Regions from separate parts of the Halonatronomonas betaini genome, predicted to be linked through region 1. Evidence: riboswitches for the same ligand, from Rfam matches in the RefSeq annotation. Region 1 holds a riboswitch; each other region holds the start of a gene.
What was found. A riboswitch is a leader RNA that binds a small molecule or an ion and turns the genes downstream of it on or off. The one in region 1 is predicted to bind cyclic di-GMP.

Region 1 (5,068 bases):
AAATCCAGTTCTATAACCAGCTCCTAAGATACAGATAATGCCTAAAAGTGAACCGATTAAAATTGATGTTTTTATTCTATCTGTTAGCAAAATATCACTCCTATAATTTAAAATTAATTTTTACTCAATAAATAATTAGAGATAGAAAAAACTTCTCCTGCTTTAAATTTAAAATAATTATCAGAATGAAAAAATCCAGACTTAATAGCCTAAAAAAGAACCTGCAAAGTTATGAATCATCTTTAAATAATATTCAGTTTTTAATTGTTTTAGATAAGTTCTTTCCTACTTTCATTGCAAAATAAATAATTGCAAATTGAAAGATCATTAATGGGATTAATGATCTAAGAGTTAAAAATGCAACTATAACTGCTAATGCAGTTATAATATAACCAAGATCTGAATTTATCCTAAAACCTAAAATAATAACACCTGCTATAACTAATTGCAGAAAAATTATAAGAGCTAACAAAGAATTCACCTCAATAAATTATTATTTCATTCACCGCTAATAATCATATAAGTTATATCATCACTGCCAATTTCATTACCGGTATAATCTTTGAAATCTTTTTTGATTTTTTTAATAATCTCTATTGGTTTAAGGTGACAGGAATTCTTTAAAACTTTATCAAGTCTTTTTTCTCCATACATTTCAGGAATTTTGTTATTTATATCTTTAGAAGTTTCTTCTACCAGCCCATCTGTAGTTAAAAATAATTTGTCACCAGATAGAATTTTGAAGTTTTCAAGTTTATGATTTAAAGTCTGGTTATAAAATTTTATATCAATAGCTGTAGAAATAGGTGCACCTGAATTCTGTAACTTTCTTAAAGTTCCATCTTCCCTGATGATTACAGGTGGAACCTGAATGCCGGCATTAATAAATGAAAATTCTCTTTCTTCAATATTCAATAACCCTATCAGAAGACAAACCATATAATCTCTTGAAAATTCTTCCTGGTGATATCTATTAATTATATGTTTTAATAAAGCATCAGGAGATAAATCAATATTATTATTTAATTTACTGGAGATATAATTGTTGATTGTCTCTCTTAAAAATATATTGAGCATTGAACCATCAAGTCCATGTCCACTTACATCTGCAAGATAGATCAAAAGATAATTACCAATTTTTATAGCATTATAAAAATCTCCTCCTAACCTTTCTGCAGGTTGAAAATAAACTTCATATTTGAAGTTATCTATTTCTGGTAATTTTTTTGGCAAAAAGTGTTCATGTAGCTTAATTCCTTTTTTAAATTCTTTATTTAGTTTATTATATAATGATTCAATTTCTTGATTATATTCTTTTAATTTATTCTCATCTTCTTTTCTTTGAGTAATATCACGGAAACTCTGAATCATACCAATTATTTCTCCAGCTTCATTTTTATAAGGCACAACAGTAACAATAAAATATTTAGTTTTATTATTGAATTTAACTTTAATATCTTCTTGAATAGTCTGGCCATTTTCCAATATCTTTTTTATTGAACAATCTTCTGTATTACAATTTTCAGTACAAAAAACTTCGTAACATTTTAAATCATTTTTCTTAAAGCCTTCCCTGTTTTTATAAGATTCACTTAATAATTTATATTTTTCATTTGTTTTTATTACATTGTAATTTAAATCTACATACCTGATTGCTTCAGTGGATAAATTTAGAATCTTATCTAGCATATTTTTAGTAGATTTAAGTTCTTTTTGGGCTTTCTTTTTCTCTGTAATATCATGTTTAATTGCAATATATTTAACTGTTTCATCTTTCCAATTTTTTATAGGTGAAATTGAAGTTTCTTCCCAAAAAAACTCTCCATCTTTTTTGCGATTATAAATTTCACCATGCCACTTTTCTCCTGAAGAAACAGTCTCCCAGAGATCAGTATAAAAATTATCTGTATGATATCCTGACTTTAATACCCTTGGATTTCTACCAATAATTTCTTCAGGCTTATAACCAGTAAGTTCAATAAAACCTGGATTTACATATTCAATTTCTCCACTGGTATCAGTTATTAAAATTGTTTCTGGACTCTGCTCAATTGTTTGATTTAATTTTAGGGCTTCGTTTTTATAATTAAATAGTGATAGATAATTTTTAATCTTTCTTACAATCAATTCAATACTAAATGATTTATAAATCAAATCTATAGCTCCTAAATTTAAGCATTCAATGCCTTTATCCTGGTTTGCATAATCAGCAATAAATATTAATGGTATATCTTTAATACTGTTAATTTCATTAATTTTTTCGCACAGGGAAAGACTGTCAATATCAGGTAAATTTAAATCTGCTAATATTAAATCTGGATTAATTCTTTTTGTTAAGGAAACAGCTTCTCGTCCTGATTTTGCGCTGATAATTAAATATTCGTCCCCCATTAATTCCTTTATGCTATGATATAAAGTTTTTTCTGCATCAACTATTAAAATAGTAACTATATTTTTCCCCATTGTATAACCCCTTAAAAACTAAAATTAATTAAATGAAAAATTGAATGAAAATAAGTTAATTTCTTGAATCTAAAAGAAAGCTAATAATAAGATTATTCACTTCTTCTGATGCTGTAACCATAGGCATATGATGATTATCTGCAATAATTTCAAGATTGGAGTTAAGAAGTTGATCATCAAGTTTTCTAGCATCATCAACTGAAACCCAACTATCATCTGCCCCCCAGATTAATAAAATATTAGTTTCTAGCTGATCAAGATTATCTAGTTCATCAGAACTGCTTCTTACTAAATCAATCCAGGCCCTGGCAGTTCCTTCAATTTCCAGGGGCTCCAGATATTTTGACAGTTCTTCTTCAGAAACTTCTCTGCCATAAGCAGATTTTAAAGCTCGATTAATAGCAAAGGGCTGATGTATAATATTCCGAATAGCAAATTCAAATAAATGATTGAAAGGAGTCTGTTCAATTAAATTACCAAATAAATTAGGTGGAGAATTAAAGACTGCTCCAGCAACAAAGACTAATGCCTCAACATCCTCATTTCTATTAAATGTCATTTCAGCAATAGGTTTGGCCCCCATAGAATGACCTACTAAAATCCAGGGGGTGTTGTCATTAAATAATTCAGAATCTAAATAATCCAGGAGACCCCATAGCCAGTCTGCTCTATTTTTTGCAGTATGATCCAGACCTGGCTGCCTATCACTAAAACCAAAGGCAGGAAGGTCTACTGTGATTACAGTAAAACCGTTTTCACTTAATGGTCCAGTATTTTCACGCCAGCAATAGGTTGAACCCCCCATGCCATGGACCATTAAAATCTTTCCTAGTGATTGATCTGTTCTAGCTTTATCAATTCTGTAATGCAAACTTATTCCATCTACTTCAATAAAGTGACTATTATCAAAAGGAGTTTTATTTTCAACTGAATAAGCTTTTGTAATTTGACTACTTAAAACCAGGACCACTATTATTATAATAATCATAAAAATTGAAATTACATGTCTTTTACACGGGATTTTAATAATCAAGCTAATCACCCCAGAATAATACTAGTTTTAAATCTATAATAATTATTATATCATAAAAAATAATCCTTTGAATATTAAATAATTCAAAGGAATAGAGCTGCAGGATTAGAACTGCTTTATATTTAGCAGTATTTTATCTGAATTAGATTTATGACCAGGTTTTAGTCCCCTCAAATTCTAAGATTAATTCAGATATATAATTATAAATTTTATTATACAGCTTTAAAATTCTCTTCATTTTAATCACCTCAAAAAATATTAACCACGGCATCAAAAATTGCCGTGGTTTAAAGTATGCAACCTGGCAATCTTTATAAAAGACCCATAGCTTTGCGTCCCTGCCTCGCAGCAGGTTTGCCCAGTTATTTAATTTTATATTATTTGCTACTAAAGAACTAATTCTAGATAGAATCAAAAACTCCTGCAAAAACTTCAAACTTTTTTAGTTAATTTAATAATAAATTATATAAATCTTTGCCAGCTACATTTTTGAATTTACCAGATTCAAGATGCCAGTATTGAGCATTATCAGTATAATCATTTATATGCCTGACCAGATGAGGATGACATGTTAATACAAATATCTGATGGCTGTTACCTAACCTGGATAGAATCTGAACTGTGTTTATTAAATGGCTTCTATCAAAATTAACCAGAGAATCATCAAGAATTACCGGTAAAGCTGACTTAATTTCTTTAATTCTGCTTAAGCGAACAGCAAGAAATAACTGCTCCTTTGTTCCTCTACTTAAAATATTTACAGTCTCCTGCTCTCTTCCACTGGCAAGTCTGGTCTTAAAGTCATTTTCTTTAAGGTCGGCTGGAGGATTTATTTCCTGATATTCACCGGCAGTCATCTCTGATAATAGATCTGCTGCTGGCTGTAATAGTTCCTCTCTGGCTCTCTTGATTACACGGGCTTGAACTTCTTTAAATATAAAAGAAGCTGTTCTATTAATTGCATATCTTTCTGCAAGCTTTTTTAATTTACTCTGATTATTGTCAATCGTAGCATGGGCCTCTTCTATTTTAGCTGGTGAGGCCAGCTCTTTTTTTGTATCCTTTAAGCTCTGAAGCCTGTCTTCTTTCATCTTTTTATTCTTTGCAATTAAATCAAGTTCTTCCTTTAAATTTTTATAAACAGTTTCGACTTCTTCAATGGAGGTAAAAGAGTTATAATGTCTCTGAAAAAGTTCAATTAAAGTGTCGGTTTCATTTGCAAGTGGTGAATCTATAAAAGAATCTTTAATATGATCAGCTGAACTAATTTTAGCTACTAACTGGTTGGTTAACTGGTCTAGCTGATTTTGTTTTTCCCGATATTCCAGAAACTTATTGGATTTTTTAATAAAATCCTGCAAAAATTCTACAGGATCTCTATCTGATGAAAAATCTGAAAACTTATCACTTATATCAGATTTAGCTGTTTCTCTACCCTGCCAGGCATCATTAAGATTTCGAGCATAATTAAGATACTCTAAAGCTTTATCCAGTGCTGAAAATAATTCTTCTGACCTTAAAATAAGCCTGTCCTCTGCTGGCAGGATTAATGCTGAATCAGTTAGCTTTGAA
Region 2 (5,068 bases), 150 kb from region 1:
TGAAGCTTTTTCCTGTGAATGATCTTTTCGAGGCGGCTGAATTGTTTCAGGAAGATTTAAATAGACTGGCTGGCTGGGAGTTTAAGGAGAGATTTGAGGATGAGGGGTTAATAGATGTTGAGCTGGCGGATATTAGAGGCCAGAAGGCCGGGCGGAGAGCAGTTGAGATTGCAGCTGCCGGTCGGCATAATCTGATTTTAAGCGGACCTCCCGGGACTGGCAAGACATTACTGGCCAGGAGTATTCAGGGGATTTTGCCTCCACTTGAGAGAGGTGAGTTAAAAAAGGTGGCTGCAATTGGTTCAGCTGTTGGCAGTCCTAAAGTTGATAGAATGGCGCCATGGCGGGCACCTCATCATTCTATATCCAGGGCCGGGCTGGTTGGTGGCGGTAGTTATCCGGCTCCTGGCGAGATAACATTGGCCCATCAGGGGATATTGTTTTTAGATGAGCTGCCAGAATTTAGACGAGATATGCTGGAATTATTGCGACAGCCGATGGAAGCCGGGAGTATCAGTATTTCCAGGCGGGATTATAAGGTGGACTTTCCAGCTGATTTTATGCTGGTTGCTGCAATGAACCCCTGCCCCTGTGGTTATAATGGTTCGAGCTGGCAGGAATGTAGCTGTAGCAGGAGTATGATTGAAAGGTATCAGGCTAAATTATCAGGTCCGCTCCTGGATAGGATTGATATTCAGCTGGAGTTAGTTGATTTGAAACCAGATGAGATGATAACAGCTAAATATAGGGCGGAATCGAGTGCAGAGGTAAGAAAACGGGTTATAGCTGCACGGGAGATCCAGCTGGTGAGGAATAAAGGCTGGATGAATGGTGGTAAGATAGTTGATAGTAATAGGAATGGGGTTATAAGTAATAAAGGCAAATTGAATTCTGAGTTATCGAGGAAAGAGCTGGAAGAGGTCTCGCCATTGGGCCAGGCTGAACGGAGATTTCTAAAGGAGGCGATATTAGGTTTAAAGTTATCAGCCAGGGCAGTTGATAAGATCTATCGGCTGGCCAGAACAATAGCTGACCTTGCCGGGATTGAGACGATTGGAATAGATGAATTATCTGAAGCCAGTTTATACAGGAGGAAGAAGTTTATATAATTTTTGCTGCTGGACTCCTGCTAAATGCTTAAAAACGACAGAAAAGCAGGAAAAATCGATTATATATGTAACTTAATATATAGTTGATTTAAATTATGTCTGGTGGAGGTTGATTAATAATAATGAATAAATTTGATGATATAGGTTTTCCACTTTCTTTAGTTATTGGAGATGAAAGTGACTATTTAGATAAAATTGAAAGAAAAACAACAAGTTTATCTTTGATTGCTCAGAATGAAGATTTGGAAGTTATTCATCAAGAAATTGTTGAAGATAGAATATTTATGATTAAGACAGAAGATGATGCTTTTGAATTTTATTTTCTATTAGATGGCAAGGTAAAAAGCAAAGATAGTGAAGAAATTTTAACAAAAGGTAATTTCATATCAGTAAATGGTGAAGTAGATGAGACATATTTTAAAACACTAGAAAAAACAGAGTTATTAATATTTACTAATTCTCCAGTTTTTAATAATGCTGAAAAGAGATTTAATGAATTAATTGCTTTAAATGAGAAGGTTTTAAATAAGGATCTAGAGACTAAGGAACATTGTACTAGATTGCACTGGCTCTCATTAAAGACTGCTGAATTGTTAGGTTTAAGAGATAAACAGTTGTTTAATTTAAGTTATGCTTCATTTTTACATGATACTGGTAAAATTGAGATTGATTCAGAGATATTAAATAAACCAGGGAGTTTAAATGATGAAGAATGGCAGGAGATGAAGACCCATTGCGTAAAAGGCAAAAACATAATATTAAAATATTTAAAAGAAGGTCATTATAAAGATGTTGCAGAAATAGTACATCAACATCATGAGAGATATGATGGTAAAGGTTATCCCCAGGGATTAAAGGGTGACGAAATAATGATTGAAGCTCAAATATTAACTGTTGTAGATGCTTATGATGCCATGACCAATGAACGACCATACCAGGATAGGCTTAGCCGGGAAGAGGCATTAAAGGAGTTAGAAGAATGTAAAGGTGGACAGTTTTCACCTGAGGTCGTTGATGCCTTTTATAAGGCTGAAAAGGAATATCAGAGAGAAAATATTGAGTAATAAGATAGGTTTATCGCTAAAAGCGATAAACCTTAAATCATTAATGATTTTTTTTTGTTTTTTATTCTCCAGCTACATATAGTGGATTATTAGGGCCATGGCCATTGCCTGAACCTGAATATCCATTGGCTTCTGGTTCTGCTGGATTGTAAATTACTCTTTCTCCATTTTCAAACTGGACTATGTCATTAGAATTTGAGGCGAAGGATGTCATTGAGAAAGAGACGATAAGGGTGAACACGATAAGTAATACGGTTGCTTTTTTAAGCATTTTTTTCCTCCTTTAAATTTGTGAGCTACTTTTCAGCAGGATACCCTTTAAGGGAGGAAATAAAAATAACCTGTCAAACCCAGGAGGCGACAGGTATAATCCTATCCTCCACTTCGGCAATCTGGCAACCATAACATGGATAGTCACAGGTTCACAGACTTTGCGAATCTTTCCTTTCGGAAAGAGTAGCCTTTTTCGGGTAGAGAAAATAATTTTTTCACTTTTATCAATTATATCATAAAAAATAAGTTTTGCATAGTTTTTATTGCCAAAAATTATAATAAAATTTTACTAATTATTTTTTTAATGAGTAAAATACCATGAGATTTTGAATCTTATATATGATATAATAGATTTACTGATAACTTTTTATTTTAAAAAGTTTTTGCAGAGTTTTTGGTGAGTTTATGAAGGAGGAGTAAAAATGTTTACTGACCTCTGGGAAAAAGCCATTAAAATAGGAAAGATGAGGATTGGGGCCAGAGTATTATGTTATTTGATACCAGGCCTATTATTATTTATTCTGGCTTTTTATGCTGAATTAAGTATTTTAGGGCTTATTCTTCTTCTTTATGCTGTAATAATTGGATTTACTGCTGGGTTTAAAGGTGTTATACCAGCAGCTATTTTAATAATTGTTGCAAGTATTATTTCGATAAATAGATTTGGAGTTACATCGTTTTTAAATACTTCTGTGCATATAGCCTTTGCGATTGCTCTCAGTCTGGGGATTGGGCTTTTAAGGGATAAATATCTGGAATATATGGCTAATTATCGGCTGACCCAATTTGGAATAGAGAATGCCAATTTGATGACTTTTTTATTTGATGAGACCAGTACAATAATTGATATTAACAAATATGCATCGGATTTATTAGGATATGAAAAAGAGGAATTAATCGGGGAAGAGTTCGAGTATTTAGTAAGTGAGAGCGGGGAAGAGCTTTATATGGACTGCCTGCGGGATATGGATTATCAGGGTCCTTTAACATTCAGGCTTACTCTGGAGACTAAACAGGAAAAGAAATTGCCGGTTGAAATAAATTGTAAACATCTAAACTATAATGGGCAGGAGTATGGGTTTTTATTTGCGCAGGATATTACTGAGATTTTAAAGAGGGAAAAGGATATTAATTATCTGTTATACCGGGATAGTCTGACTGAATTGTATAACAGGCGATTTTTTGAGGAAGAGCTAAAAAGGCTTGATACAGGAAGACAGATGCCTCTGGCGATAGTAATGATTGATGTTAATGGGCTTAAGGTAATTAATGATACCTATGGCCATAAAGCCGGGGATGAACATCTTAAGAAGGTTGCAAATATATTAAAGAACTCAATCCGTCAGGAGGATATACTGGCGAGATGGGCTGGAGATGAGTTTGTTATCCTGATGCCGAATACTGATTATGATGCAGCTAAACTTTTATACAGGCGGATAAAAAGTAACTGCTTGCTTTCATATGAGAATGGGGATCCGATCTCGGTGGCTATTGGGATTTCAGTAAAATCTGATAGTGAGACGGAGATAAATAGTGTTTTAGAAGAGGCTGATAAGGATATGTATTGTGATAAGGCCCTGGATGGTGAAAATAGCGGTGAGCATCTTGTAAAGCATATGCTGGAAGAGCTTAAAGAAAACAGCTTTGAAACCAGAGAGCATCTGAATAATGTAAGGGAGCTGGCTATAGGACTGGCTGAAAGGATTGGCCTGTGTGATGAGGCCAGGGAGGATCTTGATTTTCTGGCGAAATTTCATGATATCGGGCTGCATATGCTGCCAGATGATCTGATTTTTAAAGAAGAGAGACTGGATAAGGATGACTGGAAAGAGATCAGAAAGCATCCTGAATACGGAAGTAGAATAATTAATTCTCTCAGGGATTATGATGATGTGGCTGAAAATATACTGGCCCATCATGAATGGTGGAATGGCCAGGGGTATCCTGATGGTCTTGAGGGTGAAGAGATCCCTTTATATTCAAGGATAATAGCGATTGCAGATGCCTTTGATGTGATGATATCTGGCAGACCATATAAACCTGCTAGAGATCCGGAGGATGCCCTGGAGGAGTTAAAGAATTACCGGGGTATACAGTTTGACGGGAAACTAGTCGATGAATTTGTGGCAATGGTTGAAAATAGCGGGATGATTAAAGACAATCAACTAAAAGATGAAGCAATTAATACAGGGGTGGAAATGGAATATGGAGATGATGGATGAGTTAAAAAGTATTATTGAGGAAGCTTTAATGCCGGCCCAGGGTTGTACTGATCCGGTTTCGGTAGCCTTTGCTGCTGCCAGAGCGAGACAGGAGTTAACAAGGAGAATTGGTGGAACTGGCAACGCTGGTAATTCTGGAAAAATTGATGGCACTGGTGAGGGTGTTAATGCTGGTAAGCTAGAGAAGATAAAGATTACTGTTAATGCTAATTTATATAAGAATGCGGCCAGGGTGACAATACCTGGTACGACTGACTGCGGGGTGACGATGGCAGCAGCGCTGGGATATCTGGCTGGTGATTCTGAGCGGAACCTGGAGGTTTTAAGTGATCTTAGGGATAGAGATATCGATGAAGCCAGGAAGTTAGTGAAGGCCGGACTTTTTGAGGTTGAGATTGAT
Region 3 (5,068 bases), on a different contig from region 1:
CTGAGAATTAACTCTGACTGTCACATTCGACCACATCTTCAATTCAATTCTATCATTCGTTGAAAATCTCACCGGTTCATCTTCATCTATAGGTATCTTTATTCTAAAGCCAATATAAATTGGGCTCTCTTCAGTTAAGGCCTCAATAAAGTCTTCATCAAGTTCTTGCTGATAACGATATCTCTGATTATCTTTTTTAAGATTAATCAATCCAGAACTATAAATGCCCTCATTTCCATCATCATAAAAATCATCTTTATCAACTTCATCTCCCCTGATAAAGATTTCAATCTCACCACTCAATGGCAACTCATTAACTATCTCCTGAACAATCTCTACCGATCTCAAATTATTACTTAAAGCATCCCTGGTATCTTCATCCAGATCAAATTCTTCAGGTTCAGCCCTATAAATAAAATTATCCAGGTTCTCATCTGCCACAAATTCAAACTCCAGATAAAAATTCATTTTTGCATTGGCTTTAATTTCATTATCCCCTGGATATATTATAAATTTATCATCCTCATTAATAGCTTTTATTCCATCAATTTTAATAGTTAATTTCTCTGGCTGATCATCACTATCAAAAATAAGATCAAATAAATCATCAATTTTACCTTCTGGCAGCTCACTAACTTCTCCAGCTTTTAACTTAAAATCATCCACCTCAACTTCTTCTCCATCCACATCAAATACAAAACCATCAAGTTCAAAGCCTAAACCGTCAATATCTGAAGTCAATTCAATCAAAAACTCAAGCCCACCTGCAGAAGGTTTAATGTAATCGCTAAAATCATCAATATCAAGATCAGTTAAATCAATTTCCTCACTAAATAGTTTGTCATTACCATTTGATTCAATCTCATCATTAATTAATTTAATTGCGTCCTCCGCTTTAACCTCCCAGGCCAAATTAGCAGGATTAATCCCAATTTCAAAATCATTTAAATCGCCAGGAAGAGTTCCACTAAATTCAATTTTACTATCAGACAACTCCTGTAATGTCATGCCAGCAAGGTTTATTTCACCATCTTTATTAGTTTCTCTATCATCAATAACAAGCTTAATATCTTCAAAAGTCAAATCAGAATCTATTATTTCAAATATTAATTTACTATCTTCTTTAAAAACAATATCTTCTGCATCGATTACATCAGAATCAAAAGCAAAATCATATTCTAAATTAAAATCTTCAATTCTAATATCCCACTCAAGATCCTCATCAACCCTTAAACTAACTGAATAATCTCCATCTTTATCGCCTTCTAACTCCACAATAGTAAAGATGATTTCTATTTCAATCTCATTATTATCGTCAGCAAATTTATCTTTATCTATGCTAACTCCATCAAAACTAAAAGTTCTACCATCGATCCGATCTAATTTCTCTCCTGCAAACTCAATCTTCACACCATCATCTGATAACTCAAATTCCTCTGGTATCTCAACAACTATACTTCCATCAGTAAATTCAAGATATTCAAAACCATCGATATTAGTCAATTCACTTACATCAATTTTTTCAGTTTCATCAACCTTAAATTCAGAGTTTAAATTATCCAGTGAGCTAGCATCAGCATTACTCTCTAAATTTATATTATCAAAACTTACATCATCCAGGTTAAATTCAACACCATCTAACTCAGGCTCAAACTCAACAGGTTCAAACTTAAAATCATCAATATTGATCTTTTCATTTATAATTTCTCTATCATCTTCCTCTAATAGGCTAATTTTAAAATTCCCATCTTCATCAGTATCTAAATCCTCATCAAACTCCTTAGCCAGTTCCTCCCCAACATCAACATTTGTCGCCGGCAACAACGGAATCGAAAGATCCAGATCCCATGAAGGCCCGGTTGCATTTTCAACCTCATCAAGCCCACTCTGCCAGTTATCACAGCCAGTTAATCCAACAACTAAGATAAGTACAAAAACCAGCAACATCGTCTTCTTAAACTTCATCATTTTCACTCCTCTTTATGTTTTTTTGATTAAGCTAAATATATTTCTGCAAATTTTTAAATAAAACTTACATATTATAAACTCCTTCTATATTTATTGTATAATACCTTTTTACTATGTTTTTAAAAAATAAAAGTTACTGTAAAATAGCTACAGTAACTAATAAAATCTAAAACTCATCGCAGCCTGGCAATCATCGATAAACCATCTTTAGACCCATAGCTTTGCGCCATTACCTTTCAGTAATTTTGCCAAAATATTTAGTTCTATGCCCTGTTATTAATATTCGCCGTCATCATTAAATATCCTGCAAAAACATAAGAAAAAATACCTATTTAAAGTATTTTACTGATTATTTTTTATCACTAATAAAATTCAGTCCACCCCTACAAACCCTTCAAAGATTTCATCCAATCTATACACTTAAAAGTCTTCTCCGTCACAATAAACCTTTCACCTTCAATATCATCCTCAATGTAACCATTTTCTATAAAAGGACTCATTAAACTCTTTAAATAAGCCAGTTGAATATCCCAGCAATCATCAAAAACTTCTATTATATATTTTTCGAAAGTTGAAATATCATAACCATCAAAGGCTTCAAACCAGAGTTCAAATATCCTTTCCATCTCTTCTTTTTCACTATCAGTAACTGAATCTTTTTCTAATAAACTAACTAAAAAATCATCAACATACAAGACAGAATTTTTATATGAGTAACCCTCAGTCATAAATAGTTCCTCAGGATAATAATCGTTAGAAAATAAAAAATTAATAAAACAAGTTTTAATTATAGTCGACAGCCAGTTAAAATCTTTCTCTGGCAAAGCACTCAAAGATTCATCATCACAATCCATCTCTTCCAGATACATCAGACCACCTGCCTGCTCACACTCAATCCCCCGCAGGTAATTATCTGTCATCAAAATTAAATAACCATCTGACATCGCAATTTTCAAAAATTCATCTCTGGCAACCCTATTGTTCATCATATCCTTAACTTCTTTATCTCTCATCGATATTGACCCATTATCAACCATCTCTATAAACTTATCTTCAACAAATCGCATCAATTCATTTTTCTCCATATAAAATATATTATTCATCTTAATCACCTCTTAATTTTATTAATTAACTAACTATTACTCTCCATATACTCCTGCCTAACCCCCCATTCGCAACCTCAATATCATTCAAAATTTTTACGCCATAATATATTTTTCATAATTAGCAATAATTTCAAACTACCACCCTATTATATTAGATCGTGAATTATTTTGCAACTATTAATTAAACTTTTTACCAGTTGAATAAATATACAAAAACTCCTCTCCAGACCCCCTCCACACCCGACTCTTACCAAGTCCTATCTCTTTGCATATTTCACAAAGTTTTTATACATTAAATATACATGTAAAATGAATATTATGCATTAAAATCTCAATATATGAGACAAAAAAAGCCGGCAGCCCACCAGGGCCACCAGCCATTATTAAAACAATATTATATTTAAACTCAAATTCTTATTCAACCAACTAATTCATATAGCTTACTGAGTTATCAACTCAAGAGGTACTGGAACAAATTCATCAACCTCTTCGCCATCAAGAAGTTGAACTGCCATCTCAATTGTTAATCTTCCCATTTCATGAGGCTGCTGAGCTATTGTTGCAGCTAAAGTACCTTCTTCAATAGCTGTTAAAGCATCGCCAATAGCGTCAAAACCAACAACCATAATCTCATCAGTTAAACCGGCGGCATCGATTGCCTCAATTGCACCAAGGGCCATCTCATCATTATGGGCAAATACAGCATCAATATTCTCATGAGCCTCAAGTAAATCTTCCATAACACTCATACCCTGAGCTCTATTAAAATCGGCAGGCTGACGGGCAATTATTTCAATACCTTCAATTTCATCCATAACTTCATTAAAACCTTCGCCTCTTTCTCTAGCGGCTGAAGTTCCTGGAATACCTTCAAGTTCAATAACTCTACCTTCATTATTTAGCATCTCAGCCATATATTCGGCTGCCATTCGGCCACCTTCAACATTATCAGATGCAATATGAACTGCTACATCAGTTTCAGCGCCTCTATCAACAGTAATAACAGGAATATTCATCATATCGGCTTCTTCAATAGCTGGAACAATTGCATCACCATCAACAGGATTAATCGCAATCAGATCCATTCCCTGAATTACTAAATCCTCCACGCTGCTCATCTGAGTTGCAGCATCATCACCGGCATCAACAACAGTCAGATTAACTCCTAATTCTTCAGCAGCTTCTTCAGCACCATCAGCTAAATCAACAAAGAACGGGTTATCCAGAGTTGAAATCGCTAGACCAACATCATAGGCTTCAGCAGCACCAGCAAAACCTGCAACCAGCATGAATGACATAACAACAACCAGAGCAACTAACTTTTTCATTTAATATTACCCCCTTTTAGATTTTAAACTATTTATATTATCTTAGTCCCGGTGCTGAAGACTATCCAGCAAGACCGCAACCAGGATAACCAGACCCTTTGCCACTTCCTGATAAAAGGAAGCAACACCTAACAGATTAAGACTATTATTTAAAACTCCAATAATCAGCGCACCAATTAAAGTTCCGCCAATCGTACCCTTTCCTCCAACCAGGCTGGTACCACCTAAAACAACCATAGCGATAACATCAAGCTCATAGGCAACACCTGCTGTCGGCTGGGCTGAATTAAGCCTTGAAGTTAAAATTACACCACTGACTGCAGATAAAAACCCACTAATTGCATAAACCTTTATTTTAATGCTATCTGTATTAATTCCAGCAAGTCTGGCAGCCTGTTGATTACCTCCAACTGCATAAATATATCTGCCAAAGGTAGTCTTATTTAAAACCAGATAGCCAATTACTAATATCACTGCAAAAATAATTACTGGAATTGGAACCATACCAACCCTGCCACCACCAATAGTCCTAAAAGCAGGATCAAAACCAGAAATTGGCCTTCCTCCGGTATATACTAAAACCAGTCCTCTGGCAATACTCATCATTGCTAAAGTAACAATGAAATCAGGTAATTTAGCTTTAGAGATCATCAGCCCATTAAAAAG

Region 2: it holds a riboswitch for cyclic di-GMP, as region 1 does, so the genes downstream of both, I0Q91_RS06595 (hypothetical protein) here and I0Q91_RS07315 (alpha/beta fold hydrolase) in region 1, are expected to answer to the same signal.
Region 3: it holds a riboswitch for cyclic di-GMP, as region 1 does, so the genes downstream of both, I0Q91_RS07745 (hypothetical protein) here and I0Q91_RS07315 (alpha/beta fold hydrolase) in region 1, are expected to answer to the same signal.

What each region holds. Positions count from the first base shown of each region.
Region 1 covers NZ_JADPIE010000003.1:381,572-386,639, forward strand. Annotated here, with positions in the region: gene I0Q91_RS07300 (hypothetical protein) at 1-90, opposite strand, end outside; gene I0Q91_RS07305 (hypothetical protein) at 254-472, opposite strand; gene I0Q91_RS07310 (PAS domain S-box protein) at 499-2,463, opposite strand; gene I0Q91_RS07315 (alpha/beta fold hydrolase) at 2,519-3,496, opposite strand; cyclic di-GMP riboswitch class I at 3,789-3,865, opposite strand; gene I0Q91_RS07320 (ATP-binding protein) at 3,943-5,068, opposite strand, start outside.
Region 2 covers NZ_JADPIE010000003.1:236,136-241,203, reverse strand. Annotated here, with positions in the region: gene I0Q91_RS06605 (YifB family Mg chelatase-like AAA ATPase) at 1-1,109, shown strand, start outside; gene I0Q91_RS06600 (HD-GYP domain-containing protein) at 1,232-2,173, shown strand; gene I0Q91_RS06595 (hypothetical protein) at 2,235-2,444, opposite strand; cyclic di-GMP riboswitch class I at 2,557-2,645, opposite strand; gene I0Q91_RS06590 (sensor domain-containing diguanylate cyclase/phosphohydrolase) at 2,869-4,668, shown strand; gene I0Q91_RS06585 (L-cysteine desulfidase family protein) at 4,652-5,068, shown strand, end outside.
Region 3 covers NZ_JADPIE010000004.1:44,888-49,955, reverse strand. Annotated here, with positions in the region: gene I0Q91_RS07745 (hypothetical protein) at 1-1,968, opposite strand, end outside; cyclic di-GMP riboswitch class I at 2,143-2,228, opposite strand; gene I0Q91_RS07740 (hypothetical protein) at 2,352-3,071, opposite strand; gene I0Q91_RS07735 (D-ribose ABC transporter substrate-binding protein) at 3,515-4,402, opposite strand; gene I0Q91_RS07730 (ABC transporter permease) at 4,445-5,068, opposite strand, start outside.